3 regions of the Drancourtella sp. An57 genome follow, and region 3 is predicted to be linked to each of the others. Evidence: a T-box and tRNA genes for the amino acid it is inferred to sense, from the RefSeq annotation. Region 3 holds a T-box; the other regions hold tRNA genes.
The links. A T-box is a leader RNA that pairs with one kind of tRNA and senses whether it is charged. The one in region 3 lies ahead of leuS (leucine--tRNA ligase), so its partner is inferred to be a tRNA-Leu.
Positions count from the first base shown of each region.

Region 1 (10,692 bases), on a different contig from region 3:
GGAAAATATTTCGCTCTTCCCCCCTTCTGACCGAATACCACATGGCAATTGTTCTTGCCGCGGAAGTGCCCCGGGTCCTTGCATCACGGACAATCCGGCGGATCAGACGTCCGTCCGTAGTCGGGATCCTGTTGTGTTCGTCTACATTCAGCTGTGTCAGCGCACTGATATAAATCTTAAACTTCCGCTCATTCGGAAGAGCTTTGGTAAGCTCTGGATTCAGGCAGTGAATTCCCTCAATCACAAGAATATCCCTGCTCTCCATTTTCAGCTTTTTCCCTTCGTATTTCCTCTGTCCCGTGATAAAATCAAAGGTCGGAATTTCCACCTCTTCGCCATGAAGCAGACGTCTCAGATCTTCATTAAACTGTTCTACGTCAATCGCTTCCAGGCACTCAAAGTCATAATTCCCTTTCTCGTCCTTTGGAGTGTGCTCCCGGTTGACAAAATAGTTGTCGACCGCAAGAGGATGAGGACGCAGGCCGTTTACCCTGAGCTGGACGGACAACCTGTGCGAAAAGGTCGTCTTTCCCGAAGAAGAAGGTCCTGCCACAAGCACAAACTTCACATCACCTCTTTTTGCGATCTGTTCCGCAATTTCAGCAATCTTCTTTTCCTGCTGTGCTTCCTGCACCAGTACCATGTTCTGAGCTCCCTCCCGCACAATTTCGCGGTTCAGATCGCCAACGGTTTCAATATCCTGGAGATCACCCCATTTCATGGATTCTTTCTGTACCTGAAACAACTTTTCCCGCACCTGTAAAGGCGGAACCCGTTCCGGATCCGACATTTTCGGCATCTGGATCACAAATCCTTCATCATACGGATAGAGTTCAAAATATTTCAGATATCCTGTGGACGGCACCATGTAGCCGTAGTTATAGTCCTCGAAAGCTCCCATCCTGTACAGGTTGACTCTGGAACTTCTCCGGTATTTGAACAATTCTTCTTTATCATACATACCATATTGATGAAACAGCTCAATCGCTTCATCCGTATGGAGATTCCGTTTTTCTATCGGAATATCAGCCTCTACGATCTTTCGCATCGTATCTTTAACACGGTTTAGAAATACCTCATCCAGACAGATATCCCCGTCAATCGTACAGTAATACCCCTGGTCCACCGAGTAATGAATCCGCACTTTTTGAATCTTATCATGTCCGGCTGTATCATAGACCGCCTTTACAAGCATCAGGCTCATACTTCTTTTGTAGGTCTTATACCCGATGTCCTCTCCGGTCGTGACAAGCCTGACCCTGCAATCTTTCCGGAGCGTTTTATACAGTTCTTTCAGTTTTCCGTCCTGAATCACAAGAACAACATCATTTTTGTACTCTTTCTGTCTGTCTTTTGCAATCTCAAGAAAAGTGGTTCCTTCCGGATACTGCTTTGTTTCTCCATTTTCAAATGTAACCGTATACTGTAGTACATCGTGCAAACTAACACCTTCTTTCCAGCCTTTATAAAATCACGGAATACGGCAAATGCTTCGGCATGGTAATCACTTCGATTCTGCCTTCCGTTTTATCCTCCAGATACTGTTTCATATCCTCCATAAACAGATATTCCAGTCCGTAGTGTCCCGCATCAAGCACTGCCATCCCCTGGGCATCGGCATCAATTCCGGTATGGTGACCGATATCTCCGCTCAGAAATACATCTGCACCTTTCAAAAGCGCTTCCTGCACTACACTTTCGCCCGATCCCGGACAGACCGCCACCGTTTTGACCGGCCTGTCTGCTCCAAAGCACCGAAGTTCCTCCAGGCCAAAACGTGTTCTGATTCTGGCCGCAAATTCAAGAAGGCTCTCCGGCTCTTTCAACGTTCCGGTCACGCCGATTCCACACGGAACCCCCAGCCATTCCCCGGTTTCCTCAAGCGGACCGGTCTCTTCCAGTCCGATTTTTTCTGCGGCAAGCATCCCCATCCTGCAGATATCGTAGTTCGTATGCATGGCATAGTAGGCCACGTCTGCCTGTATCAGCTTTAGAATTCTTCTTCCGATAAACGCTTCATCCGTAATCCGCTTCACAGCCCGGAACAGAAGCGGATGATGAGAAAGGATCATATCCGCCTTGATTTCCAGTGCCGTCTCCACGGCAGCATCATCGACATCAACCGTAATCAGGACCTTTTGGACCTCCTTTTCTTCTCTTCCAAGTATGAGACCGCTGTTATCCCAGTCAAGCGCATAACTCTCCGGTGCAGCCTCCACCAAAATATTTCGGATTTCTTTTACCTTCATCTTGCCTCTCCTTTTACCGGTACCTGCCTTCTGCTGCATACAGCTGCTTCAGTTCTTTTTCTATCTCTATGATCCGGGCTTTGGAACTTTCCGACGGATCCTGGCTCTTCCTCAGATTCTCCAGAATGTTCGTCCGGATCCGGATTTCCCGTTTCAGAAAATCATGGAGAACCGGATGTTTCTCTTTCAGAAGAACTCTTCCATACTCATATTCCTCTTCCGTGTACGGGAACTGCTCCCTCTTCCCCGGAACAGCCTTCATCATCGGGTAGTATTTTCCATCCTCATATATCATATTCTCATACTCAATGGAAAATCCGTTTTCAATCAGAAACCGGCGGACTTTCCCGATCTCCGACTGCGGCTGGAGAATACATTCTTTCAGCGAAGCCGTCGTTTCCGGACAGGCCGACAAAATCTGTATAATAAGAGCGCCGCCCATTCCGGCGGCGATCATACTGTCTGCTTCCTGGATGCTCAGTTCTTTGAGTCCATCTGATCTTCTTGTCCCGATTTGCTCTTCAAGCCCATATTCTCCGATATGTTCTCTGGCACGCTGGAGCGGCCCTTCGTTAACATCCATCGCAACCGCGGATGGAATCCGTCCGTTTTGCACCAGCCAGATCGGGACATACGCGTGATCCGTCCCGATGTCTGCCACTCTGTATCCGGGCGTCACCAGCTCGGCGACCGCCCGAAGTCTCTTTGATAATTCCATGCTCCGCTCCTAATCCAGATAGTCTCTTAATTTACGGCTGCGGCTTGGATGGCGCAGTTTTCTCAGTGCCTTGGCCTCAATCTGACGGATACGTTCTCTTGTAACATCAAACTCTTTACCGACTTCCTCCAGTGTCCTTGCCCGGCCGTCGTTCATTCCAAAACGCAGTCTTAAGACCTTCTGTTCTCTGTCTGTCAGTGTATCCAGCACTTCATTGAGCTGTTCCTTTAACAGTGTGGCGGCAGCAGCTTCCGCCGGAACCGGCACATTATCATCCTGAATGAAATCACCAAGATGGCTGTCCTCTTCTTCCCCGATCGGTGTCTCCAGAGACACCGGTTCCTGTGAAATCTTCAAAATCTCTCTGACACGGTCCACAGGCATGTCCAGTTCTTTTGCAATCTCTTCCGGAAGCGGCTCTCTTCCGAGCTCCTGAAGGAGCTGTCTGGATACCCGGATCAGTTTGTTGATCGTCTCCACCATATGAACAGGAATACGGATCGTTCTCGCCTGGTCCGCAATCGCTCTCGTAATTGCCTGACGGATCCACCAGGTCGCATAGGTACTGAACTTAAATCCCTTCTGGTAATCAAACTTCTCAACCGCCTTGATCAGACCAAGATTACCTTCCTGAATCAGATCCAGAAAGAGCATTCCCCGCCCGACATAGCGCTTTGCAATGCTGACTACAAGACGGAGGTTCGCCTCTGCCAGTCTCTTTTTGGCACTCTCATCGCCTTCCGCCATTCTTTTGGCCAGATCAATCTCTTCTTCTGCACTTAAAAGAGGAACCTTTCCGATTTCTTTCAAGTACATACGCACCGGATCCTCAATGCTGATCCCGTCCGGCACAGACAGATCGATCTTTTCCATATCGACCTCTTCCTCTTCTTCTGCAAGAATCAGATCGTCAATATCTGCGTCCAGGTCATCATCATTTCCAATACGCAGCACATCGATGTTCATTGCCTCCAGATACTCATACACCTTTTCCATCTGCTCTGAAGATAATTCCAGATCAGCCAGAAAATCACTGATCTCCTGAATTTCCAGAACTTTCTTTTTCTTTTTTCCAAGTTCGACCAGCTCTTTCAGCTTTTCCTCAAATTTTGCTACGTTTTCTTCCATGCTTTTGTCCATCCTCTCATCGCTTGTTCTATACTTTTATTTTATGGATATCTGCATCTGATACAGTTTCTGCAGATCCTTTTTGGCTTCCATGAGCTTCTGAAGACCTTTGATATCCGTCGGGTCCAGCGCTCTTCCCGCTTCTTCAATACTGTGGTTTTTCACCTTGATCACCGTCTCTTTGAGAGCCTTTTCCTGCTCCTCTTTCGTGGATAGCTCACGAATCTTTGTATGAAACAGTGATGCGGCCTCCCGATGCTCTTCCTCATCCGTAAAGTGATTCAAAATGCGGGCAGGATTGAGATCTCCCTCTTCATACTGCTCATAAAGCAGTGAGGCAACTTCCTTATACAGGCTTCCGGTGAAATCGTCCGGTGTAATGTAATTCTTCACCTGAGAAAATACTGTCATATCATCAATCATCCAGGTCAGAAGGATCTTCTGGGACTTCAGATTTCCGTCTTCCTTCTCCTTGACAGCCGCAGTCTGCTTCGGCCGTCTGGCCGGTGCTGCCAGCCCCTTCTCTATAGCCGTCTTTGCCACCAGCTTTTTCAGATCCTCAAAGGCTACTTTATATGCTCTGGCAACCGCCTCGGTATAATTATCCCTTTCAATCTGCTCTTCAAATTCTCCAAGTCTTGCCGCTGCCTCTTTCATGAAACCGGTCTTACCTTCCGGGGAATTCATGTCATACTGACGTTCCAGCACCTCCAGACTGTACATAAACCCGTTTCTGGCTTTGCTGATCCGCTCTTCAAAAGCCGCCGCACCCAGATTTTTGATAAACTCGTCCGGATCCTTATACGGATCCATCCGGATCACTTTCGCCGTAATGCCCGCCTCTTTCAGAATCGGCATCGCTCTCAGGGCTGCCTTCGTTCCTGCCTCATCGCTGTCATAAGTCAGATATACTTCCTGAACGTACCGCTTAATTAAAGATGCATGTCCAGGTGTAAATGCAGTCCCGAGGGAGGCAACTGCATTGGTAAATCCTGCCTGATGAAGCGCAATCACATCCATATACCCTTCGCACAGCAGAAAATAAGGCTTTCTGGAACTTCTTGCACGGTTCAGCCCGTAAAGATTTCTGCTTTTATCAAAAATCGGAGTCTCAGGGGAGTTCAGATATTTCGGTTTCCCGTCACCCATGACACGGCCGCCGAATCCAATAACACGGCTGTTTGCGTCCATGATCGGAAACATCACACGATTCCAGAATTTATCATGAATTCCTTGTTTCTCATCGACACTTGCAAGCCCGGACTGCACGATCAGCTCATCCGAATAGCCCTTCAACTTCAGGAATCTGCTCAGATCATCGCTGTATTTATTTGCATATCCGAGCCCGAAGTGCACGATGGTCTCCTCTGTCAATGCTCTGTCGGTCAGATATTGATAGGCCTGCCGCCCTTTTTCCGACTTCAGCTGTGCAAAATAATATTTTGCTGCAAGCTTGTTGATCGCAAGAAGCGTCTCTCTTAAATCTGCTCTTTCTTTTGCCTCTTTGGAATACTGTTCCTTCGGCAGCTCCACTCCCGCTCTGTCCGCAAGATAACGGAGCGCCTCGGTAAACGAATAGTGCTCATATTCCATCAAGAATGTAAACACATTTCCTCCTGCCCCGCAGCCAAAGCAGTAGTACATCTGCTTGTCCCGGCTGACAGAAAAGGACGGGGATTTTTCATTGTGAAACGGACAAAGTCCAAAATAAGAATTTCCTTTTTTCTGCAGTCTTACATAAGAAGAAATCACGTCTATAATATCGTTTTTCATTCTTACTTCTTCTATCACGTCTTCTGAATAATACACGTCTTTCCCTTCCTTCTTGCCTGTGTACATTCTCCTACAAATTATATATTCGACAAAAGATGTTGATTTCCTTTTTCTTTTTTTAATTTTTTCAAAAAAGCGATGAAAGACTGTTTTTTATTTCTCTTTTTCTTCAGAAAGCCGCCTGCGGATTGCTTCTACTACCGTCTCAAGCACTTTGATTCTCGCATAGTACTTATCATTTCCTTCTACAATAATCCAAGGTGCAGACGGGGTTGATGTTTTCACGAGCATCTCTTCAACAGCTCTTTCATATAGATCCCATTTTTCCCGGTTTCTCCAGTCTTCGTCCGTAATCTTCCACTGTTTCGCCGGATTTGCCTGGCGTTCTTTAAATCTCCGCTCCTGTTCGTCTTTATCGATCTGCATCCAGAATTTCATTACAATCGCGCCGGAATCCGCAAGCTGTTCTTCCATATCATTCATTTCCTTATAGGCACGTTTCCACTCCTGCTTTGTGCAGAATCCTTCAATCCGTTCCACCATCACCCGTCCGTACCAGGTCCGGTCAAAAATGGTAATATGTCCTTTCTTCGGCATCTTAATCCAGAATCTCCACAGGTAATGATGCTTTTTCTCCCAGTCGTTCGGAGCTGCCGTCGGAATCACGACATATCCCCTCGGATCAAGTGCCTGAGTCAGCCTCTTGATGGCACCGCCCTTTCCTCCGGCGTCCCACCCTTCAAATCCGAGGATCATCGGAATTCTTCTGCGGTACAACTCCCCATGAAGTTTTGTCAGTTCTTTCTGAAGCTTTTTCTTTTTCTTCTCATATTCTTCTCTTGTGTAGGACAGGGACAAATCAGCTTTATTCAATACAGACTCTACCGGCTTTTCATCCAGTTCCGATGCTTTTTCTTCTTCCTCCGGCTTCCGTTCCACCGTAGCTTCCAGAGCCTTGATCACCGTCTTGTAAATCTTGACGGCAGCATATCTCTTATCCGTTGCCTCCACGATCGTCCAAGGAGCAAAGTCCGTATCCGTCTTTGCCAGCATCTCTTCGTTCACCTGGAGATATGCATCATATTCCTCGTTTCTGCGCCAGTCATTTCCTGTCACTCTCCATTCACTTTCTCTGGAAGATGTCAGCTTTTCAAACCGCTTTTTCTGCTCCCTTTTACTGATATAAAGGAAAAGTTTAATAATCACCATACCGTCATCAGTCAGTTCTTTTTCAAAATTCTGGATAGTATGGTATGCTTTGGCGACTTCCCCTTTGGACATCTGATTTTCAAACCGCTCCCCAAGCACCTTCCGGTACCAGCTCGTGTCAAAAATAGATATCTTGCCCCGCTCCGGGATCTTCGTCCAGAAACGCTTCATGTAAGGATAGAACTTTTCTTCTTCTGTTTCTTTTTTGACTGCAAACACTTCAAAGCCCCGCGGGTCCAATGCCTGGATCAGCTTGCCGATCTGCACTCCTTTTCCAGACGCATCCAGGCCTTCAAATACTATCATCACCGGAATTTTGGCACTCTGGCAGGCTCTCTGCAGTTCCCCAAGCCTGATCGAAAGTGTCTGAATCTCTTCTTTGTATTCCGGTTTCTTCATTTTTTTCGACAAGTCAATTTTCTCTAACATCGTCCTTCCTCCTCATGCTACAAAATAATTATATTTTTTTGTTGACATTCCCTCTGATCTGTAGTAATATATCTTTCGGACGGTCGAAAGACAGTCACATGCGGAAGTGTCGGAACTGGCAGACGAGCAAGACTAAGGATCTTGTGACTATTGCAGTCGTGTGGGTTCAAGTCCCATCTTCCGCATCTTGAAAGCAGAGTGCTGCAGGTCAGGCTCTGCTTTTTTGATCAGAATGTGTTATTTTCTATTATAGCACGATCTGATGATAAATTGTATCTATTGATTAAAAAATATACATTTTTCAATTATTTTTAATTTTTATATTGACATTTTCTTTTACTTGTAGTAATATAATCTACGGACAGCCGATAAGGCAGTCACATGCGGAAGTGTCGGAACTGGCAGACGAGCAAGACTAAGGATCTTGTGACTATTGCAGTCGTGTGGGTTCAAGTCCCATCTTCCGCATTTTTCATTATTCAGCTGAAATCCTCATTTTATGCAGGATTTCAGCTTTTTCTTTTTTGAATAAAGGAAGGATTTTTAGCTTCTACTCTTTCCGCACTCCAAAACAAAAAAAAGCAGAAAGAAATCTTTTTTTCTTTCCGCTTGTCTTTTCGCTTCTTTCTTTATTATTATGACAGGCTTCTGACGTACGCTGCCGCCCAAATCGCAGCAACCGCCCCGTCACTTACTGCTGTGGCCGCCTGTCGTACAAGTTTGACACAGATATCCCCCGCCGCATATACCCCCGGCAGATTCGTCTCCTGTTTTTCGTTGGTTACAAGATACCCGTCTTTTTTCTCCAGTTCCGGATAGAGCGATGTATTCGGCGTTGAACCAGCATAGATATAGACCGCACATCCCGGCGCCTCAATCCACTCCTGCTCTTTCGTATGTTCGTCTTCAATAACAATTCGATCCGCCTGCCCCTCTCCTTCAATCCGGGACAGTCTGCTGTGAAGGCGCACCTCCATATTCGCCGTCCGTTTTACTTTCTCTGTAAATTCCGGAATTGCTCCCAGCGTATCTTCAAAGTGGATAATCGTTACTTTAGAAGCAAATTTCGAAAGAAAAAGCGCTTCTTTCACCGCTCCGTCTGCTCCGCCCACAACAAATGCTTCTCTGCCTTCGTACTTCTTTGCATCTTTTGCCGGATTCAGCCCTGTTCCACGTCCCGCAAATGTATCTTCTCCCGGAATACCAAGCTTTCTTGGCGTCGTTCCTGCTGCAATGATTACCGCCTTCGCTTCGTATGTCGTTCCTTCTGTCACGATCCGTTTTACCGCTCCGGAAAGATCTGCTTCTACTACTTTTTCCATTGCAATTTCGATTCCCGCACGTTCGGCCTGTTCCTTCAGTCTAAGGGAAAAACTCTCACCTGTTTCGTCCGCAAGAATTCCTGCATAATGAGTGACAGTCGACACACTTCCAAGAAGTCCTCCTACCTTTTTCTGTTCTAAGACAATGGTTTTTAACCCTCTGCTTGCGGCATATACCGCACTGCTGATTCCTGCCGGCCCCGCTCCAATGACACAAATATCGTACATTCTATTTCCTCCGCTTCTATTTTCTTTTCAGTGATGATCATAACACAGAGTTTCAATAAAGAAAAATGATATATTCTTATTATTTCATAATTTCAGTTTATTATTCATATCCTGCAAGCCGGATACAGCCAGTCTCGGAACCACATTTTCAGGCATCAAAAAAACAGAGGAGGTTTCCTCTGTTTTTCCAGTTCTATCTTAAGCCTGATTTGCTTTTGCAAGTTCTGCTAATGCTGTAAATCCTTCCGCATCGTTGATTGCCATATCCGCAAGGATCTTTCTGTTGATCTCTACACCTGCAACCTTTAATCCATGCATCATCTTGCTGTAGGATAATCCGTTCATTCTTGCTGCCGCGTTGATACGAGCGATCCAGAGCTGACGCATCTGACGTTTTCTCTGCTTACGTCCTGCGTAGGAGCTTGCAAGAGCTCTCATAACAGACTGTTTTGCAACTCTGTACTGTTTGGAACGTGCTCCTCTGTATCCTTTCGCCAGTTTTAATACTCTATTATGTTTCTTCTTTGCGTTCATTCCGCCTTTAATTCTTGCCATGTCTTACTCCTCCTTCTATTCTTCCAACTCTTATAAGTATGGTAATACTTTCTTCATGTTCTTTACATTTGTAGAATCAGTAATGATAGATTTTCTAAGATTTCTTTTTCTCTTAGTAGATTTCTTTGTTAAGATATGGCTCTTGTAAGCTTTATTTCTCTTTAACTGTCCTGTTGCTGTTTTTTTAAAGCGCTTTGCAGCTGCTCTATTTGTTTTAATTTTTGGCATAATAATGATCCTCCTTAAATTATAAAATTTATTTTTAACGTTTTTCAGTTAAAACCATGCTCATGCTTCTTCCTTCCAGCTTTGCCGGCTTTTCTACAACCGCAATCTCTTTCAGGTGTTCCGCAAAATCATCCAGAATATGTTTGCTCTGCTGCATATGAGCCATTTCACGTCCGCGGAAACGAAGTGTAACTTTTACCTTATTCCCTTTCTGGATAAACTTCCTTGCATTGTTTACTTTCGTGTTCAAGTCATTCGTATCAATATTTGGAGATAATCGAACTTCTTTTACATCTACAGTCTTCTGCTTTTTCTTTGCCTCTTTTTCTTTTCTTGTCTGCTCGTATTTGTATTTGCCGTAATCGATAATCTTGCATACCGGCGGCTTTGCTGTTGGAGCAATCTTCACGAGATCAAGCTCGGCTTCCTGCGCGATCTTCTGCGCTTCTCTTGCAGACATAATTCCTAATTGTTCTCCATCCTGTCCGATCAGCCGCACTTCTCTGTCGCGGATCTGTTCGTTAATCATTAAATCGCTAATTGTTGTACACCTCCATGTTTGAATACTCATTCCTTGCCATAAAAAAATGGATAGCACAGACTATCCACATGATCTATCTTTACAAACCGGGCTCTCTGATATAAAATATAGAGATAACGATTGTAATTCTATATCAAACCATCAGTCACTCTTTCGTGCTGCGGTGAGAGTGGATACTCTGCTTTCTTTTCACACAGCTGTTATTTTAGCACAGCTTTCTTTTTCTGTCAAATACTTTTTTTAGAAATCTGACCTTTCTATTTTTCTCTTGTTTTTTACACGTCTCTGTGACATAATATACACACTCACTTT
Region 1 covers NZ_NFHY01000008.1:67,125-77,816, forward strand. The annotation lists gene B5G11_RS08055 (nucleoside kinase) at 1-1,441, opposite strand, end outside; gene B5G11_RS08060 (Nif3-like dinuclear metal center hexameric protein) at 1,464-2,249, opposite strand; gene B5G11_RS08065 (class I SAM-dependent methyltransferase) at 2,263-2,967, opposite strand; gene rpoD (RNA polymerase sigma factor RpoD) at 2,977-4,095, opposite strand; gene dnaG (DNA primase) at 4,132-5,904, opposite strand; gene pap (polyphosphate:AMP phosphotransferase) at 6,022-7,506, opposite strand; tRNA gene B5G11_RS08085 (tRNA-Leu) at 7,607-7,691, shown strand; tRNA gene B5G11_RS08090 (tRNA-Leu) at 7,890-7,974, shown strand; gene B5G11_RS08095 (NAD(P)/FAD-dependent oxidoreductase) at 8,142-9,056, opposite strand; gene rplT (50S ribosomal protein L20) at 9,255-9,611, opposite strand; gene rpmI (50S ribosomal protein L35) at 9,642-9,839, opposite strand; gene infC (translation initiation factor IF-3) at 9,874-10,368, opposite strand.
Region 1: it has a tRNA-Leu gene. The T-box ahead of leuS (leucine--tRNA ligase) is inferred to sense a tRNA for this amino acid. The anticodon was not compared.

Region 2 (10,692 bases), on a different contig from region 3:
TCTGGGCCTGCTTTACTTTTGAGTTCATAAATACCGTACATCGTGTTCCAAGGTCAATCGGATGTTTTGCGTAAAGCGCTTCGTCAGCAAAATCCTCCACAGAGTAATTCAGTGATTTGGCGAATGTTTCAATGAAAGAACCGCATCCGGAGGAGCAGGCTTCATTGAGCTGTACGGAATCTACGGTATGATTTTTGATTTTGATACATTTCATATCCTGGCCGCCGATGTCGAGAATACAGTCCACATCCGGTTCGAAGAAAGAGGCCGCATAATAATGCGAGATCGTCTCGACTTCTCCCTCATCCAGAAGGAACGCAGCTTTCATCAGCGCCTCTCCGTATCCGGTGGAGCAGGAGTAGGCAATCCGTGCGTCTTCCGGAAGCCTGGAATAAATATCTTTCAGCGCGGTGATCGTTGTGGCAAGCGGATCTCCGTCATTTCCATGGTAAAAGGAATAAAGAAGTGTACCATCTTCGCCTACAAGCGCAGCTTTTGTCGTAGTGGAACCGGCATCGATTCCAAGATAAACATTCCCTTTGTAGGTGGAAAGATCCTTGACAGGGACCTGATGTCTGTCATGACGTTCCTTGAATTCACGGAACTCCTCCTCGGAAGCGAAGAGAGGATCAAGACGCTCCACTTCGAAATCCATCTGGATATGATTTGCCAGACGTTTCTGCAGCTCAATAATCGGAACATCCAGATCTTTTTTGGAATTCAGTGCGGATCCAACAGCAGCAAACAGGTGGGAATTCTTCGGAGCAATCGTATGTTCGTCATCCAGCTCCAGTGTCCGGATAAATGCCGCTCTCAGCTCGGAGAGGAAATGCAGCGGACCGCCGAGGAATGCAACATGTCCGCGGATCGGCTTTCCGCATGCCAGACCGCTGATTGTCTGATTGACTACCGCCTGGAAAATAGAGGCTGCCAGGTCCTCCTTTGCGGCACCGTCATTGATCAGAGGCTGGATATCTGTCTTGGCAAATACACCGCAGCGTGCGGCAATATCATATAAGGCATTATAATTTTTTGCATATTCATTCAAACCTGTGGCATCCGTTTGAAGAAGAGAGGCCATCTGGTCGATAAAGGAACCGGTACCTCCGGCACAGATTCCGTTCATTCTCTGTTCCACATTTCCGTTTTCAAAATAGATAATCTTTGCGTCTTCGCCGCCGAGTTCGATGGCGACATCGGTCTGAGGAGCATAATCCTGTAAGGCAGTGGACACAGCAATTACTTCCTGGACAAAAGGAACACCGAGGTGCTTTGCCAGGGTAAGGCCGCCGCTTCCGGTAATGACCGGAGATACATGAATGGCCCCGAGCTGGTGGACAGCTCTTCCAAGCAAGTCAGAAAGGGTTTCCTGAATGTTGGCAAAATGTCGTTCATAATCTGAGAATATCATCTCGTTCTTTTCATCAAGAACCGCAATCTTGACAGTGGTAGAACCGATGTCAATTCCCAGAGTGAAAATATCCCTTTGGCTCATATTGTGTTACTCCTTTTCTATCTTATATGTGCAGATGTATTTCTTCTTATAATTAATATATTTTTGCAACATCGTTTATTATACGACAAAAAGGAGCAAGATACAATAAAATCTTCCTAAGGAAAAATGAATTTCCTGTAAAGTCCGGGAAGAATTCCTGTAAAGTCTGTGAAGCCGATTGACAAAAAAACAGGGAGAGGATACAATGAAAAACGAGTATGAAAGGAGAAAAAAGATGAATTGGATTTCACGTTTAGAGCGTAAATTCGGCAGATATGCGATTCCGAATCTGATGTATTTTATTATTATTCTGTATGGAATCGGATTTGTGCTGGACTACATCAATCCGTATTTTTATATCCAGTATCTGTCATTGAACGCAGCTGAAATTCTGCACGGACAAATTTGGAGAATCGTTACATTTTTGATTCAGTCGCCGTCAAACAACCTGATCTTTCTGATCATTGCTCTTTATTTTTATTATATGATTGGAAGAACGCTGGAGCAGACGTGGGGATCATTCCGGTTCAACCTTTATTTTTTTACCGGTGTGCTGTTCCACGTGATTGCCGCCCTTTTGATCTATCTGGTTACAGGTCAGGTCTACATGCTGGGTACGTCCTATCTGAACCTTTCCCTGTTCTTTGCTTTTGCAGCGGTATATCCGGACATGGAGTTCCTTCTGTTTTATATTCTGCCTGTCAAGGCAAAATGGCTGGCATGGATCGACGGGGCATTTTTCATCTGGACGATCATTCAGGGTTTTCTTCCGTCATACGGCGGAACATACACCAGCTACCGGGCAAGTGCTTTTGCGGCGGCAATTTCGATTCTGAATTTTGTGATTTTTTATGTTTCAACGAGAAACTACGCACAATTTTCTCCAAAGCAGCAGAAGCGCAGAAGAGAATTCAAAAAACAGATGAAAGCAAGGCCGCAGAATCATTATTCCGCGCAGCCTGACGGCAGAGTGCCGAAGCACCGGTGTGCAGTCTGCGGGCGGACGGAGCTGGACCATCCGGAACTGGAATTCCGCTACTGCTCAAAATGCAATGGAAATTATGAATACTGTCAGGATCATCTGTTTACACATGAACATGTAAAATAGAAAGGCACATCAAGAGGTTACGACCAGAAAGGAATGGAAGAAAATGAAGAAGACGAAGATTGTATGTACAATGGGACCAAATGCAAATGATGAGAATCTGATGAGAAATCTTGTGAAAAACGGGATGAATATTGCGAGATTCAATTTTTCACATGGTGACTATGAAGAGCATAAGTTCCGTATGGATATGCTCAAGAAGATCCGGGAAGAGGAGAAACTGCCGGTTGCAATTCTTCTGGATACAAAAGGACCGGAGATTCGTACAGGTGTCCTGAAAGACGGAAAGAAAGTGATATTACAGGAGGGGGCTGAATTCACATTGACTTCCGAGGACATTGTCGGAGATGAACACAAAGTTTCCATCACTTACAGCGGGCTGACCGAAGATGTAATGCCTGGACGGAAAATCCTGATTGATGATGGACTTATAGAGCTGGAAGTTGTCAGAATTACAGAAAACGATATTATCTGTAAGGTAATCAACGGAGGAGAACTCGGGGAGAAGAAGGGGATCAATGTACCGAATGTACCGGTACGTCTTCCGGCTATTACAGAGAAAGACAGAGAGGACATTAAATTCGGCGTCAGCCAGGGCATCGATTTTATCGCAGCTTCCTTTGTAAGAAACGCAGAGTGCATTATCGAAATCCGAAGCTGGTTAAGAGAATGTAACGCCCCTTATATTCCGATCATAGCAAAAATTGAAAATGCGGAAGGAATCCGCAATATCGATGAAATTATCCGCTGCGCGGACGGTGTCATGGTTGCAAGAGGTGATATGGGTGTGGAAATTCCGGCACAGGAAGTTCCGTATATCCAGAAGGAAATTATTAAGAAATGTAATGACAACTTCAAACCGGTTATTACAGCGACACAGATGCTTGACTCCATGATCCGGAATCCTCGCCCGACACGTGCAGAGGTAACCGACGTGGCAAATGCGGTATATGACGGAACCGATGCTGTCATGCTTTCCGGGGAGACAGCACAGGGTAAATACCCGGTAGAGGCACTCAAGATGATGGTGCAGATCGTAGAAAATACGGAGAGCCATCTGGACTATGATGTGCTTCTGAAAAAAGCACAGCAGCACAGAAGACAGAGCATCTCCAGTGCTATCGGATTTTCCACTGTAGCAACAGCAGACAACCTGGATGCAAAATGTATTGTCGCGCCGACCATGTCCGGAGCAACCGCGAAGGTGGTATCCAAATTCAAACCGAGAGCAGATGTCATCGGTGTCAGTCCGGATGAGGCGACACTCCGCAGAATGCAGATTTACTGGGGCGTACGTCCGCTGAAATCTATTCCGCTGAAGTCTATGGAAGATGTCTGTGAAAACGCGCTTGAGATGGTAAAAGCGAAACAGTACGTGGAACCGGGGGATATCGTTGTATTGACGGCAGGGCTTCCTGCGCCGATGGGATCTTATTCTTATGCGGGGAACAGCGGAAGCAATATGATGAGAATTGCGGTAATTGAATAAAAAATGCAGTCAGGGCGGACAGAATTGTCTGTCCTGATTTTTCTTGACTTTCCGGGAAAATGTGCTATAGTAGTACCATAAAGAGCTACTAAGGAGAAAATATGGGTACAGAACAGTTTAAAGAGCATTTAATGAAATTTGATTTAACGAGACAGGAGGCTTCCCTTTATGAGAGCCTTCTTGAGAATGGAAAGCTGACCGGATATGAGGCGGCAAAACTGACGGGAATTTCCCGTTCGAATGTCTATGCCTCGCTGGCTTCTCTGTGCGAGAAAGGAGCAGCTTATCTGGAAGAAAATGAGACAGGCAGAAAATATCTTGCAGTGCCGGTTCAGGAGTTCTGTGAAGAAAAGATTGACCAGCTGAAAAATGAGGAGGACTGGCTGCTTCTCCATGCGCCTGTTCAGAAAAAAGAAGAGGAAGGCTACATCACCATTTCCGGACAGGAGGCAGTGGAGTCAAAGGCAAGAGGTCTTCTGAAAAAAGCAGAAGAAAGAGTTTATATTTCAGCCGGACAGTCTTTCCTGAAAGTAGTGCTTCCGGATCTGCAGACTCTTTCCGATGCAGGAAAGAAAGTCGTCATCATCACAGACTGGGAAGAGTTACAAGAACCAGGGACCATTTACCGTGCCGGGGACAAAAAAGGGCAGGTGGGAATGATTGTGGATTCCTCCTTTGTCCTGAGCGGAGAATATGGAGAGCGGTCCGGAAACACCTGTCTGTATACAGGCCAGCGCAATTTCGTTGAGATTTTCAAAGAGGCGATGGCAAATGAGATAAAAGTGATTGAACTTACGAAAGGAGAAAAGAACTGATGGAAAAGAAACCATTTGTTTCCAAAGAAAAACTGGATGAAATTATTCAGGAATTTCCGACCCCGTTTCACCTGTACGATGAAAAGGGAATTCGGGAGAACGCAAGAGCTTTAAAGGAGGCCTTTGCATGGAATCCGGGATATAAAGAATATTTTGCAGTAAAGGCGACACCGAATCCGTTCCTGATTCAGATTTTAAAGGAGTATGGCTGCGGCTGTGACTGTTCCTCTTTTACGGAGTTGATGTTATCCGGGGCAATGGGAATGAAAGGAGAGGACATCATGTTTTCATCCAATGATACTCCGGCAGAGGACTTTCAGCTTGCCAACCGTCTCGGGGCCATCATCAATCTGGATGATATCACGCATATTGATTTCCTTGAAGAAGCGATCGGACACATTCCGGAGACGATCAGCTGCCGTTACAATCCGGGTGGAGTTTTTCAGATTACCAATGACATCATGGACAACCCGGGAGATGCCAAATACGGCATGACAACAGAACAGATCACAGAAGCATTTAAAATCCTGAAGTCAAAAGGAGCAAAAGAATTCGGAATCCACGCATTTCTCGCAAGCAACACGGTGACGAATGAGTACTACCCGATGCTTGCCGAAGTGCTTTTCAAAACAGCGGTCAAGCTGAAAGAAGAGACCGGTGTTCATATCAAATTTATCAATCTTTCCGGCGGAATCGGAATTCCATACCGTCCGGACCAGGAGCCGAATGATATACGTGTCATCGGAGAAGGTGTGCGAAAAGTATACGAAAAGGTACTTGTTCCGGCAGGAATGGGCGATGTGGCAATCTACACGGAACTTGGAAGATTTATGATGGGACCGTACGGATGTCTTGTGACAAAAGCGATCCATGAAAAACATACGCATAAAGAATATATCGGCGTGGATGCCTGCGCGGTCAATCTGATGCGCCCGGCCATGTATGGTGCATACCATCATATTACAGTAATGGGAAAAGAAAACGAGCCGTGTGATCATAAATACGATGTCACCGGATCTCTCTGCGAGAATAACGATAAATTCGCGATCGACAGGATGCTTCCGAAGATCGATATGGGAGATGTGCTCGTGATCCACGATACCGGAGCACACGGATTTTCCATGGGCTACAATTACAACGGAAAACTCAAATCCGCAGAAGTCCTTTTGAAAGAAGATGGAACAGCACAGCTGATCCGCCGCGCCGAGACTCCGGCAGACTACTTTGCAACCTTCGACTGCTTTGAGATCGGAAAAGAACTGATCGCGGAATCAGAAAAAATCTGGAAATAATTCCTTGCAAACAAAGAGTTGCTGTGATATAATAATTCTCGGCTTAATCAGCCGGGAAAAGCCGGCGTGTCGGAATGGCAGACGAGGCAGACTCAAAATCTGTTATGGGCAACCATGTGCGGGTTCAAGTCCCGCCGCCGGCAGTACTTTATCAAATAAAGAGATACGAAAAGAGCGGGAAAACCACAGGGAAAAGGGGTTCCCGCTGTTTTTGAATAATTGGAAATTTGAAAGGGCAGCAAGAGGTAGATTCTTTTTTGGGGGGGGGGCAGTGGCAAATGATGATGTATACCGTGCAATGTTGGCTATTATTATACCGCCTATTATCGATCAAATTGTAAAAAATAGTAATATAGATGAAAAATCGGCAATTTCATGTTTTTATCGATCGAAATTATACAAGGAACTTTCTGATGAACAATCGAAACTATGGCATTACAGCCCCCTGACACTTTATACGATGTACCAGGATGAACTTTTAACAGGATCCTATGATTATCCGGAGGAGGCATAAGAAGATGAGCAAAGAAGCCGGTTTTTTGATTTACTGCATGGAGAGATATCGTCATTTTAAAGGGCTCTCTGGTTCTGAAGTTGCAGATCTGTTCGAAAGCTGCAAAGTGGATGAGTATATTATGAAGTATTTTGAGTCTCTCCATACAATGGGAGAGCAGTATATCATAAAGGATATCATGCAGCTGGATAAAGTCAATTACAAGGTTATCCAGGAATCTTCCACAGCAGTGCAGGCGTTTATCAACGGCGAGCTGGATGTTGTCGGCACATCGGACACCAACTGGGGTAAAACCATCACGGCGGCCGGCGACTCCCAGGAGATGACGGTTCCGTCCAGTGCACCGGATTTTTTTATGTTCAATCTGAAAAATGAATATTTGAGCAATACGAAAATCCGCCAGGCACTTTCCATTGCTTTTGACAGGCAGGAAATGGTAGATACGCTCCGGGATGGTATGTCTGTACCGATTTACTCTATGATGCCGGATACGATGAAGGTGGGAGATAAAACCTATACAGAGCTTGTAGACGGAAAGAATTACTTTGTAACTCAGATGCAGGAAGAATACACAGATCCAAAGGCACTTCTGCAGGAAGGTCTTGCAGAGCTTGGAAAGAGTACAGATCCGTCTCAGATGACGATCCGCTACGCAAGCCGCGGAACATCAGAGCTTTCCAAGAAGATCGGTGAGTGGATGAAACAGGTATGGGAAGAAAAGCTTGGTATCAATGTGCAGATCGATATGATGGAATGGAACATCATGTGGGATAAAATCGATGCCGGAGATTATGACATTGCCTGCGGAGGCTGGGGACCGTACTATAATGAACCAAGTGCACTTCTGCAGCTGTTTGAACCGGTCAATGGTTATTTCAACGCGGACAAGACAGGATGGAACAATGAAGATTCCCAGAAGTTTACAGAACTTCTGAATCAGGCAAAAGATGTCATAGATGACAAGGAAAAGGTGGAGATCTATCTTCAGGCGGAACAGCTTGTGGTAGGAAATGCCCTGATTGCTCCAATGTACCTGGAAGCATCACCGACTTACGTGAAAAACCATGTAAAAAATTATTATGTAACAACAAACGGTCTGGTAGACTTTTCACAGGTTTCCGTGGAAAATTAGAATACCAGTCAGCAAAAAGGGCCGGCCGCTTTTGTGATCGGCTTTTTTCAGAAAAGGAGGGACAACAACAGCATGTACCTGATAAAAAACGGAAGAATCCATGTAGGGGACGGGACCGTCCTGGATGGATGCGACATTTTGACGGAAGGGCGGGTGATCCGGGACATCGCGCCTGGCATCTGCTGTCAGGAGGCGGAGGTGATCGATGCGTCCGGCTGCGAGATTTTCCCTGGATTCATTGATCCTCATTCCTCTGTGGGAGCCATGGGGATGCCGTCCAGATATCTGGACAATCAGGAGAAAACCGATCCGCTGACTCCGCAGCTGAATGTGAAATATGCCATTGATCCGGATGAGATCGATGCCCAGGAGTTTTATAAGAGCGGGATCACGGCAGTGGGCCTGACTCCTGGAAATGCCAATGTGATGGGTGGACAGATTGCCGTATGCAAAACTGCCCATATGAAGATGGCAGACAGGCTTGTCAAAGAAAAGGCGGCACTCAAGTGCAGCGTCACATCCGAGGTGAAATCGGTCTATGGCGGACGAAACCAGATGCCAAAAACAAGAATGGGAGCATTCTGGATTTTTCAGGAGGCCCTCAGAAAGGCAAAAGCTCCGGAGGAACAAGAAAAGGGAAAACTGATTTGCGAAATCTTTGAAAAGGGCAGCATGCCGGCCTTTGTGGCGGCCCAGACAGCGGGAGAGATTCAGGGTGTATTGGAAATGATGAAAACGGAACATACATCCCTTGTCCTGGTGGACGGGTACGAGTTTGACCGGGCGCTGGAGGAGATCAAGCGGCAGAATGCCGGATTGATTTTGGGAAATGTCAGCGACTGCTCACAGGTAACCAAGCACGGAATGGATCTTGGGAAAATCTGCGATCTGAATGAGAATGGAAATCTGGTTGCGTTTACCGCTTCCAACGGAGGTTTTTCAGAGGGAAGAGAAGTGTTCCTGTGGACCGCCATTGAAGTGTACCGGGCAGGAGCGGACGCGGAAGAAGTGGTGAAGATGATGACGCTGAATCCGGCAAAAATGCTGGGCGTATCTGACAGAATCGGGACACTGGAGACCGGAAAGGATGCGGATCTTTCCATCTATACCGGACATCCGGTGAAAACTTATGCGGCAAGAGTCAGAACCAGCATGATCAATGGGGAGGTGGTATTCTGATGGCACAGACTCTGATTCAAAATGGAACGATTTACACAATGGAAGATGGAGATACTGTTTTCACAGGTGAGATTCTGGTGGAGGACGGAAAGATCAAGAAGATCGGCACCCGTATTCCGGAAGAGGAACTTTCCGGGGATGTGGAAGTGATCGATGCGGCAGGACTCAATGTCATGCCGGGGCTGATCGAGGCGCACTCGCACATCGGACTATTTGATTTTAACGGAGAATCTTCTGTAGATGACGCAAATGAGATGACAAATCCGGTTACCCTGTCGATGGATGCAAGGTACAGTGTCAATCCGCAGGCAAGAGAATTCAAGGCAGCGTATTCCCACGGAATTACGACGATGCTTTTGACTCCTGGAAGTGGAAATGTGTTCTGCGGACTTCCGTTTGTGCTGAAGACATATGGAAATAATGTGTTTGACATGTCAATTAAGGCTCCGTGTGCCGTAAAAATAGCTCTTGGAGGAAATCCGAAAGGAACCTATGGAGAGAGAAACCAGCTTCCGATGACCCGGATGGGTGTGGCTCAGGTGCTGTGGGACACCTTCCGAAAAGCAAAAGATTACATGGAAGCAAAAGAATCCGGAGATCATCCGGCATATGATGCGGACATGGAGGCGATGATCCCGGCGCTGAAAAGGGAGATTCCATGCAAGATTCACTGTACCCAGCATGATATGCTGACCGCTATCGAAGTGGCAAACGCATATGGAGTCCGGTTCTCGCTGGAACACGCCTGGGGCGCATCCGATTATATCGATGAGATTGTGGAAAGCGGATGCGATGTCTGCTACGGGCCGATCGGAACATACCGGGCGGCAGGAGAGCGGCGGAAAGTAGACATCGAAGCGGTCAAAACGCTGGATGAGCGTGGCGTGAATGTGGCGCTGATCACCGATTCGCCGATTCTCAGCGAAGAGTCTTTGTATCATCATATCGGGGAAGCTGTCAGGGAGGGCGTACCGTATCTGCGGGCCCTTCGCATGGTGACCATCAATCCGGCGCACGTCCTTGGAGTGGAAGACCGGGTCGGAACACTCCGGGAGGGGAAGGACGCGGACCTGATCCTGGTGAAAGGAAGGCCGGGACTCGATACGGATGCCAGCGTGTGTAAAACAATGATTGATGGAAAGGTCATCTGGCAGTCTGTTTCATAAGATACTCCTGTCAGGGAAAATGTGGTATAATGACTTTATCAAAACCGTTACCGTATCAGAAAGAAATGAAAAAGGAGGGACAGTCCTATGGATGAACGTTTAACCAATCTGCGTTCCGGGAAGAATCCGAAGGCGCGGATCAAGATTCTGAAAGGTCATTTTGCCACAAGTAATTCTCATATCAATACCTATATCGATATGTCCACAGTCAAAACAAGACACCACAATGCGCGGGAGACAGCCAGGGTTCTGGCGGGGGAATACACGCATACGTACATTGACACGATCGTATGCCTGGATGAAACGGAAGTGATCGGTACATTTATGGCAGAGATTCTGGCGGACGAGACAAATATGTCCATGAGCCACGACAACAATATTTCTGTTGTGACGCCGGAGTTTGATACGATGGGACAGATTTTGTTCCGTGATAATAAGATCCGGATGATTGAAAACAAGCAGGTACTGATTCTGGCGGCTTCGATTACAACAGGAAAGACGATCT
Region 2 covers NZ_NFHY01000002.1:182,431-193,122, reverse strand. The annotation lists gene B5G11_RS02500 (2-hydroxyacyl-CoA dehydratase) at 1-1,495, opposite strand, end outside; gene B5G11_RS02495 (rhomboid family intramembrane serine protease) at 1,731-2,603, shown strand; gene pyk (pyruvate kinase) at 2,647-4,089, shown strand; gene B5G11_RS02485 (TrmB family transcriptional regulator) at 4,191-4,904, shown strand; gene B5G11_RS02480 (diaminopimelate decarboxylase) at 4,904-6,196, shown strand; tRNA gene B5G11_RS02475 (tRNA-Leu) at 6,257-6,339, shown strand; gene B5G11_RS02470 (hypothetical protein) at 6,408-6,710, shown strand; gene B5G11_RS02465 (ABC transporter substrate-binding protein) at 6,715-7,842, shown strand; gene B5G11_RS02460 (amidohydrolase family protein) at 7,915-9,021, shown strand; gene B5G11_RS02455 (amidohydrolase family protein) at 9,021-10,187, shown strand; gene B5G11_RS02450 (orotate phosphoribosyltransferase) at 10,275-10,692, shown strand, end outside.
Region 2: it has a tRNA-Leu gene. The T-box ahead of leuS (leucine--tRNA ligase) is inferred to sense a tRNA for this amino acid. The anticodon was not compared.

Region 3 (10,692 bases):
TGTTCGAGGAAATAAAGGTTGCCTTCCCCTTCATTGTCCGCATAACGGAATGTTCCGCTGTTTTCGCCTGCCATTGCCTCAATCTGGTTTTTGAAAGAGGAATAGGCAAAATCATCCGTACCGGATGCCGCAAAAATAAAGAAATCATCCCAGTCATGTCCAGAATCCTGTACCATCGACGCCATAACTTCTCCATCGTTCGTAAGGCTTCCGCTGGACGGCATGAAGTAGCGGAAATAATCCAGACAGTACTCAAATGTCCTCCATGTTGCTACAGATCCCATGGAGAATCCACAGAATGCCCGGTGGTCTCTCGAAGCCCGCAGCCCTTCCGGCGAAGTTTCCTCCGCATAAGTACTGTAAGTCCCCTCGACAGCCGGAATCAGATCGTTAACCAGCTCATTGTGATAATTTTCGGTCAGCTGAAGTGCCAGAGAATAATCGGCACTGTCCTCTTCACTTTCATTATTGTAAGTCGGGCAGACCACAATCATCGGCTCGATTTTCCCGTCTGCCATGGCATTGTCCAGCACATTTTTAAAATCATTCGGCCGGTCCGGCGTTCCCGGATAGGTCGTCTCGTTGCTCCATCCACCGTATCGCTTTGTTCCTGCTCACATCCTGCCAGAAGCATCAGCGCTGCCAGAAGTCCGACCAGTACTTTGCTCTTTTTCATCGCAATTTCAGCCTCCTGCCTCTTTTTGATTCACTATTTTTGTTCTCAAAAATCAATCGTGAATCTTATAGTTTGCAAGCAGCATCTCTGCAATTCCAGGTGCTTCCGGATCGTGTTTTCCCTTTCCGGTATCCATTGCACGGATTGCGTTCATCTCTTCTTCTGTCAGTTCAAAATCAAAAAGATCGATATTTCCCGCAATTCGTTCCGGATTTGTGGATCTCGGAAGAATAATCAGACCTTCCTGAAGTTCAAAACGAAGAACAATCTGTCCGGCATTTTTGCCGTATTTTTCTGCAATCTTTGTCACTGCCGGATGAGAAAGCATTGCAGCATTTCCACTTCCCAACGGCTGATATGCTTCAATTTTCACATCATGTTCTGCAAGTAATGCTTTTAATTCTTTCTGCTGGAAAAACGGGTTGCATTCCACCTGATTAACTGCCGGAATGGTGGATGCCTGCGGCAGAAATTCTTTCCAGATCTTCGGAGTCATGTTGCTTACGCCGATGGATTTCAGGACACCATCTTCCTTTGCTTCCTCAAGAGCCTTCCAGGCTCCTGCCACATCTCCGTACAGCTGGTGCAGAAGATACAGGTCAATATAGTCCATACCCAGTTTTTCCAGAGAAGTCTCCAATCCTTTCTTTGCTGCTTCATATCCATAATCCTGAAGCCAGAGCTTGCTTGTGATAAAAATTTCTTCTCTCGGGATTCCGCTGTCCCTTACTGCCTTTTATGCTGAGATCAATCTGTTGCTTTCGATTTTATTATAAATCCCGGATCTCCACATCAGAAGTATCTTTTGGTTTGGCAGTATATACCGAAAGGTTTCTTCTATTTCAGATACATGTCAATGTAATCAAAAAACGGCTTCTTCTCCACCTGATCCTGATTCTGTCTGTACCACGCAAAGGCTTCCGAAAGTCCTTCCTCCAATGGTTTTGCATCCGGCATGAGTGCACACTGTCTGGTCACATCCAGCTGGTATTCATACTCGCAGAAACTGAAATAATTTCTCTGTTCAACCGCTTCCTGAACATTTACAAATTCCGCTGTCTTCCCCGCAGCACGGTAACAGAGCCAGGCCCAGTCCCGGACAGAAATCATTTCCGGATTTCCCACATTAAAAATATGCTGTTCCGGTTTTCTCTCCAGTAGAATATCCAGAAATCTGCACAGATCCTGAATGTGGAAAAACTGCAGTTTCAGACTGCCGTCTCCCGGCAGATAAAACGGCCGGTCTGCCATCGCACAGTCAAATACAAAGGCTTCCCGGTAGATATCATTCATCGGCCCGTATAAATACGGCGGCCTTATAATAAATGCATCCGGATCTCTCTTTTGCAGCACTGCCTCTGCCTCGATCTTGTCCGTGCCATATTTTCTCCAGTATGTATTCTCAGCAAGCGGCGTTTCTTCCGCAAACGGCTGCGGGAGATTGTCCGGATAAACTGCGCTGGAACTGATGAAAACATAATTTTCATAACTTCCAAGCGCATCCAGAAGCAGCTCCACTTCTTTTGCCGTATAGCCTGTATCAATCACAACATCAAAATGAAGATCACGAAGACGATCCCCCAGATGATACCGGTCCGCCTCGATCAGCCGCACGCCGTCAGACTGTTTCTTCGTGTTTCTGTTCAGTACACTGACATCATATCCTTTCCCAACATAGTACTCTGCAATGTATCTGCTTACAAATGCGGTTCCCCCTGTTACAAGTACTTTTTTCATACATCCTCCATTTTTCTTATGTAAAGCCGGGTTAAATCCGGCTGCAAAATTCTATAATTTCCTCTTTCCTTTTCTTCGCATCCTCTTTACATTCTACGGAGCATAGTCCAAGGCTTCCGCAGCACTCAATTTCCAGATGTCCATAGAAGTGTTCGAGTGTTTTAATAATCCGTTCGCATTCCTTCATATTTGGTCCCGTTCTTAATACAACAGCATAGCCTTTTTTTCCCGCCCGGACAGACGCATGAGGTTCGTGTGTATTACACCATGGCGTACATCTGTCGATAAAGACTTTAAACTGCCCCGGAACATCCGCCCAGTAGGAAAGTGATTATTTTTACTATCCTATCACAGGCATGTTCTGGACACAAGAGTATTATTTATAAGACAAGGGCACCGCCCTGTCACTTTTCAGATGATAGAGCAGCGCCCTTTATTTACTTCATACATTCAAGCAGATTAGTCGTACTGATTCATCCATTTGATGAGTTCTACGCAGTAATCATCATGTCTGTCAACAAAACATGTATGTCTTGCACGTTCCCAAAGGATCCATTTAGAATTCGGGATTCTGTCTGCCATGGTCTTAGCTACAAGTGGAGAACAAAGATCTGAAATACCACTGCAGATCAGAGAAGGAATCTTGATCTGGTCAAGTTTGTCAATGTATTCAAAGTCTTTCAGTGTTCCTGTAGGTGCGAATTCGTTTGGTCCCCATCCTTCAACATAAGACTCAGAACCTGATTTTTTCGGTCTTGTACAGCACTCCGGAGCATCTTCTCCAATCCAGTAGTTGCAATATCTATCCATGTATTCTGCAACTGCAGCATCGTAAGCTTCTCCTGTGAAATCACCTGTTTCAAGAGCATGGTTAATTGCATCCTGCATATCCTGCGGCATCATTTTGATACGGCGAAGACCTTCTCTTTCCCAAAGAGAACTGCTTGGATGGCCGCTTGAAATGATGAAACTCTTAACACCCTTCGGATCATAGTCAACTGCATATGCGATCTGCATCATTCCGCCCCAGGACTGTCCAATGATGTGGCATACATCTAAGTCAAGGTGTTTTCTCAAAGCTTCCAGCTCGTCTAACCATACTTTCTGGTTCCACAGTTCCGGATGTCCGTCCAGATAAGAATTTCCGCATCCGATCTGGTCGTACATAACGATCATACGATCATCATCGTCTGCAACATTGTCCAGTACTTCGAAATAGTTATGAGTAGACCCCGGTCCTCCGTGAAGACAAATCAATGGTGCCTTTCCATTATCTTTTCTTTCCCCAACAATTCTGTAATAAGTCTGATAACCTAAGTACGGCATGTAGCCTTCTGTAATTTTTGCCATGATTATCCCCTTTCTGACATTTTTTTCACTATCTTTAAGTATAATACATTTTGCGAAAAAATGAACCCTTTTTTGTAATTTTTTTCAATTTTGTTAATATTATCCAAAATCATATCCCTGTACCATACAAGATAACCGAATATGAATTGGTATATTTATAGGTGATTTCTATAAAGCAAATATCTTTTTCTGCTTTATGCTGCCCTGATAGATATTTTTTTGTCAAGTGAAACATTAAGACTGCCTGATTATTTTTCACTCAATAGAACCACCTCTGATCAGATTATACAGTTCAAATTGTACGAAAAATGCTCTCTATCTTCCGGAAGAATCAACTCCTTCTTGCTGTCCTTTTCTGTAATTGGCCTTACCGGTCTGCACGGATTACCAAATGCAAGATAATTATCCGGAATATCTTTTGTCACAACACTGCCTGCGCCAATCACGACATTATTTCCTATATGCACGCCCCCAATTACAACCGTATTACATGCAATCCAGACATTATTACCGATATGAATTTCGTCCGCATATTCTGCCATCGTTGTCTTTCCATCTTCGTCCAGCCCCATCCTCTCCTGAGCAATAAGAGGATGAGAAGTAGCCATCAAAGAAACATTCGGGCCAAAACAGACATTGTCACCAATGAAAATTTTTCCATCATCCATAACCGTCAGATTAAAATTAGCAAAAAAATTTTCCCCGATAAAAGTATGACATCCATAATTAAACTGCACAGGGCCCTGAAAATAAAACACATTTCCCACTTTTCCCAGAATATCGCGAATCACTTCATTTCTGTCGGAATCAAACTCGTCCATCATATTATATTTCTGACATGCAGCATGAGCTTTGTGCTTGATATCCTTCAGCTCCTGTTTTCTTGGATCAAACATTTTCCCCGCAAAAATTTTCTCTTCCTCTTTCATATACCTTCCTCATTTCTTTTTTACTAATTCTTATATTAGCAGAAAGTCCTCCAAACTTCTACAATATTACATCCGCTGATTTTCTCTCCTACAATTCCTGTCTTTGATGTAAGATTCCTTAACCGCTTCTCTCGTCTCCCGGTCTCAACGTTTTAAATGGCCGGTAAAGAATTTCGGCATTTTCTCCCATATTCCGTCAAGCGAGAGAAGAGCCAGGCCCCTGTCTGCAAGGGTTCCTGGCTCTTTCCTGCTTATTTCATTACAATATTGATGATTCTTCCCGGTACATAGATTTCTTTTACGATATTTCCGGTCAGTTTTTCTTTAATTGCTTCCTTGCCGGCAGCAATCGCTTCGTCTTTTCCTGCTTCTGCGGAGATTGTTACAACAGCTCTTGTCTTGCCGTTGATCTGTACAGCCACTTCGATTTCGTCATCTTTCATAGCTTCTTCATCGTAGGTCGGCCATCCCGCATGGAATACGCTTCCTTCGTGTCCCAGCTGCTCCCAGAGTTCTTCACCCATGTGCGGTGCGAACGGTGCAAGCAGTACTGCGATCGTGGAAAGTGTCTCTTTATCAATTCCGCCTTCTTTCTTGGCAAGATCGATAAACTTGTTGTTGTATTCCATGAATCCGGAAATTACCGTATTCAGGCTGAAGCTTTCCAGACGTGTTGTAATATCGTATACCATCTTGTTACGGAGTTTGAGCATCTCCTTGGATGGTGTTACGTCTTTGTCTTTGTTGTCCATTACAAGATTCCAGAGCTTGTTCAGGAAACGGTATACCCCGTCGATTCCTCTGTCATCCCACTCCGCATCCAGTTCCGGCGGTCCAACGAAGAGTTCGTACATTCTCAGGGAGTCGCATCCGTAATCTCTTACAAGATCGTCCGGAGATACGACGTTTCCTTTGGACTTACTCATCTTGATTCCGTTCTTTCCGGTAATCATACCCTGGTTGAAGAGCTTGATAAACGGCTCATCAAAATCGATCACGCCGATGTCACACAGGAACTTCGTATAGAAACGGGAGTACAGAAGATGAAGTACCGCATGTTCCACACCGCCGATATACATATCAACCGGAAGCATAGCGTCAGCTTTTTCTCTGGAAACCAGTTCTTTATCATTGTGCGGATCTACATAACGCAGGAAGTACCAGGAGGAACCTGCCCACTGAGGCATGGTGTTGGTCTCTCTCTTGGCCGGCTTTCCACAGACCGGACAGGTTGTGTTAACCCAGGAATCAATCGCAGCAAGCGGAGATTCTCCTGTTCCTGTCGGCTCGTAGGACTCTACATCCGGCAGTGTCAGTGGAAGCTGATCCTCCGGCACCGGTACAGCGCCGCAGTCCGGGCAGTGTACGATCGGGATCGGTTCTCCCCAGTATCTCTGGCGGGAGAATACCCAGTCACGCAATTTGTAGTTGACGGTCTTTCTTCCGATACCGCGCTCTTCGATCATCACCGGAGCTTCCTTTTTCAGAACAGCGGATTCCATGCCGTTCCATTCTCCGGAATTGATCATGGTTCCGGATGCCTCTGTGTAGGCTTCTGTCATATTTTCAATTTCTTTTCCGTCTTTGGCGATAACCTGAATGATCGGAATGTTGAATTTTGTTGCAAATGCAAAGTCACGGTCATCGTGTGCCGGTACGCACATGATTGCTCCAGTACCGTAGTCAGCCAGTACATAGTCGGACAGCCAGATCGGCACCTTTGCTCCGTTGATCGGATTGATTGCGTAGCTTCCTGTGAAGACTCCGGTCTTTTCCTTATCCTGAAGACGGTCTACATTGGACTTCATGGAAGCGTCGTAGATATATTTTTCCACTGCTTCTCTTGTCTCATCGGTTGCAAGTTCTTTTGCAAGGGCGTGCTCCGGAGCCAGTACCATAAAGGTTGCGCCGTAAAGTGTATCCGGTCTTGTTGTGTAGACAGTGATCTTTTCATCTCTTCCATCCACCGGGAACTCTACCTCGGCACCGTAGGATTTACCGATCCAGTCTGTCTGCATCTTCTTAACCTTCTCCGGCCAGTCCAGTTTGTCCAGGTCGTTCAGAAGTCTCTCTGCATATTTGGTAATCTTGAGCATCCACTGACGGAGGTTCTTCTTTGTTACTTCCGTACCGCAGCGCTCACATTTTCCATTGACAACTTCCTCGTTTGCAAGTCCGGTCTTACAGGACGGGCACCAGTTGATCGGGAACTCTTTCTCGTAAGCAAGGCCGGCCTTAAACATCTTTACAAAAATCCACTGAGTCCATTTGTAGAAGTTCGGGTCTGTCGTGTTGACCTCTCTGTCCCAGTCGTAAAGAGCCGCGATCTCATTGATCTGTCTCTTGATATTCTTTACATTTTCCGCTGTGGACTTTGCCGGATGAACGCCCATTTTGATCGCGTAGTTTTCTGCCGGAAGTCCGAATGCATCCCATCCCATCGGATGAATGATATAGTATCCCTGAAGCAGTTTGTAACGGCTCCATACATCGGAGATGACATATCCTCTCCAGTGTCCGACATGCAGACCGTTTCCTGACGGATACGGGAACATGTCGAGGCAGTAATATTTCTCATGTTTTCCTCTCTCATCTTCCTGCACATTCACCGGATGCTCTTCCCAGTGTGCACGCCACTTTTTCTCGATTGCCTTGTGATTATAAGGTGTCGGCATCTTTGATTTCCTCCTTACATAATATAGTAACCATTTTATGCTTTCTTTTATACCCGCAAAAGCTTCCTGACAGATCCATTAGATTATCTATAGAATAAAAAAACTTCCGTCTCTGAACATATCCAAGAGACGAAAGCCATGAAAGCCCACGCGGTACCACTCTTCTTCGCCCGTCCGCAGACCGGCGCACTCTCATCTGTAACGGGAATACCCGCTTCCGGCTACTAGAGTTCACCAGAAGAACTCCGAGGCGAGTTGGGAGTGTCTGTCCTGCTGCCTCGCACCATACGGCAGCTCTCTGAAAAAACATCGGCTCTTACTATTCCTCATCTGACGTTTTTCTCTGTACTTTTTTATACCTGTTCATTTTACTCATATCATCTCCCTTTGTCAAGATTTCCACCTTTTTTCCTATAATTTTTCCATATTTGATTTTTTCTGGATTTATTGGAATGTTTTTCGTTATTTTCATTCTTTTCGAGTTTCTTTTGTGGAATTTGACAAAAAAGGATTGTTTAAAATCCCTGATAGGTGTATAATAATCACAAGTCATTTCAGTACGAAAAATATATAGCTAAAGGAGATAATGCATATGGTTAATTTATTGACAGGCCCGAAAGGGAGCGGAAAAACACAGCAGATGATTGAACTTGCCAACAAAGCGGCAAAGGAGTCCGACGGACACGTATTCTTTATCAAAAAAAGCCACCGCGATACATACAGCTTATCTTTTGATATCCGTGCGATCTGCATGGATGACTATGAAGCGATCGACAATATTGATGCCTATCTTGGATTTATTTATGGCATGACAAGTGCAGATCACGATATTAAGGCGATTTTTATCGATGCTATTTTGAAACATGCACATATCTCTCTTGATGATATCCCGGAATTTGTTGAAAAGCTGAAGAAAATTTCAAAAGAGTGTGATCTTGATTTTTATGTAAGCATCAGTGCTGCCAAAGAAGACTTAAAGCTTACTAATACAGATGACTGTGCGTATCTGAATTAATGATGCCGACTGGCGGAACTGCTGCCACCTAGAGTCCTTACCTGATCCGGCAGCATTCCGTTTTAAAAAAAATAAGGAGGCGGTTGATATCCCGCCTCCTTATTTTTTAGAGAACTTTTCTTAAAAAGTCCTGCAGTCTTGAATCTTTCGGCTCATCAAAAAACTGCTTCGGACTGTTTTCTTCTTTGATAATTCCTTCATCTATAAACATGACTCTTGTTCCTACTTCTCTTGCGAAGCCCATTTCATGTGTAACGACAACCATTGTCATTCCATCCTTGGCAAGTTCCTTCATTAAATCAAGAACTTCTCCCACCATTTCCGGATCCAATGCCGAAGTCGGTTCATCAAATAAAAGTACGTCCGGATCCATAGCGAGTGCTCTTACAATGGCAATACGTTGCTTTTGTCCGCCGGAAAGCTGTTCTGGATAGGTATTTGCCTTATCAAGAAGACCTACCCTGTTCAGCAGTTCTTTCGCCTTGGCATCTGCCTCTGACGAACTTAATTTTCCAAGGGTCACAGGAGCAAGTGTAATATTTTCCAAAATCGTTTTATGCGGAAACAAGTTGAAATGCTGGAAAACCATCCCGATTTTTTGTCTGTGATTATCAATATTAACTTTTGGGTCCGTAATATCCGTTCCTTCAAAGAAAATTTTTCCTCCGGTCGGCTTTTCAAGCAGGTTTAGAGAACGAAGAAATGTAGATTTCCCCGAACCGGACGGCCCGATGATGACTACTACTTCTCCCTTATGGATCTCTGTCGTAATTCCTTTTAGAACTTTTGTTTTTCCGAATGCTTTTTCCAGATTTTCTACCTGGATCAAAGTTTCTCCTTTAACGCTCATTGTTCCTTAGTCTCCTTTCCAGCTTATTCATAAAGAATGTCAGAAGGCAGATCAAAGCGAGATAAATCACCGCTGCCGCAAGTAATGGTAAAAGTGCGTCAAATGTCCGGCTTTGGATTACCATAGCTGCTTTTGTAAGATCCTGTTCACCAATATATCCAATAATAGCGGTTTCTTTGATCAAAACAATCATTTCATTTACAAGCGCAGGAAGCACATTTTTAAATGCCTGCGGCATGATAATCAGCCGCATTGTTTGTGCATAACTAAGTCCAAGACTTCTTCCGGCTTCTGTCTGGCCTTCTGGTATGGACATAATTCCTGATCGAACAATTTCTGCTACATATGCACCTGAATTTATTCCAAATGCTATTCCTCCAATAATGATCGAGTTCAAAGAGGAAGATCCGAATACAACCAGATACATGATAAGGATCTGAATCATAGACGGGGTTCCTCGGATGACCGTCAGATAAACTTTGCAGACTGCATTTAAAATCGTAAACTTTCCTGTTTTATCATGATAGGATCGAATGATCGCCACAATAAATCCAATGATAATACCTATCAGCAAAGCCTCCAGCGTAACGATGACTGTAACTTTCAGACCGTTCAAAAGCATCAGCCACCTGTTATCTTCTATAAAGTTTTGATAAAAACGGTCTGCAAATGAATTAGAGGCCAGAAGCGCTCCATAAATCATGGTAAATCCCTCCATATTTTCACTTTTCTCTCGTAAAAACAGGGCTGTTCTCACCAGCCCTGTCTTTGTTGCTCTTTATTTTCTTACAATAACGACCTGACTTGCATTTGCATATGTGTCTGTAAAGTCCACATTTTGTTTTCTTTCTTCTGTCACAGTCATGCCGGCTGCACCGAAATCAGCCTTTCCCGCTTCGATAGACGGAAGGATGGAATCGAATTCCATATCTTCTACCTTTAAGCTGTATCCCATTTTGTCACAGATTGCTGTCGCGATGTCCACGTCGATTCCTACGATTGAGTCTCCATCGTGATATTCATATGGTTCAAATTCAGCGTTGGTTGCCATCACAAGCTCACCTTTGGAATGATCTACATTTTCCGGACTTTCATACTGATAGGATCCAACCTCACCAATGTAGTTGTTGATGATTTTATCCAAAGTGCCTTCTGATTTCAGTTCTGCAAGAGCCTGATTCATAGACTCTAAAAGTTCTGTATTTCCTTTTTTCACACAGATGGCATACTGTTCATCTTCAAACAGATCACTCACGATCTTCAGATCATCATTCTTCTGTACGAATTTTTCTGCCGGCTGAGTGTCGATTACAACACAGTCTAATTTTCCGGTCTTTAAAGCCTGTACGGCAGCAGCGCCTTTTGGATAACGCTTGATCTGGCTCTCCTGGTTTACAATATCAGAACATGTAAGGTCTCCTGTTGTTCCCTGCTGTACTCCGATTGTAAGCGTTTTCAGG
Region 3 covers NZ_NFHY01000009.1:160,892-171,583, forward strand. The annotation lists gene B5G11_RS09375 (hypothetical protein) at 1-518, opposite strand, end outside; gene B5G11_RS09380 (hypothetical protein) at 491-676, opposite strand; gene B5G11_RS09385 (aldo/keto reductase) at 729-1,391, opposite strand; gene B5G11_RS09390 (NAD-dependent epimerase/dehydratase family protein) at 1,514-2,413, opposite strand; gene B5G11_RS16985 (hypothetical protein) at 2,445-2,600, opposite strand; gene B5G11_RS09400 (proline iminopeptidase-family hydrolase) at 2,873-3,763, opposite strand; gene B5G11_RS09405 (sugar O-acetyltransferase) at 4,042-4,692, opposite strand; gene leuS (leucine--tRNA ligase) at 4,944-7,367, opposite strand; T-box leader at 7,490-7,710, opposite strand; gene B5G11_RS16325 (hypothetical protein) at 7,687-7,839, opposite strand; gene B5G11_RS09415 (hypothetical protein) at 7,960-8,382, shown strand; gene B5G11_RS09420 (amino acid ABC transporter ATP-binding protein) at 8,489-9,211, opposite strand; gene B5G11_RS09425 (amino acid ABC transporter permease) at 9,222-9,950, opposite strand; gene B5G11_RS09430 (transporter substrate-binding domain-containing protein) at 10,011-10,692, opposite strand, start outside.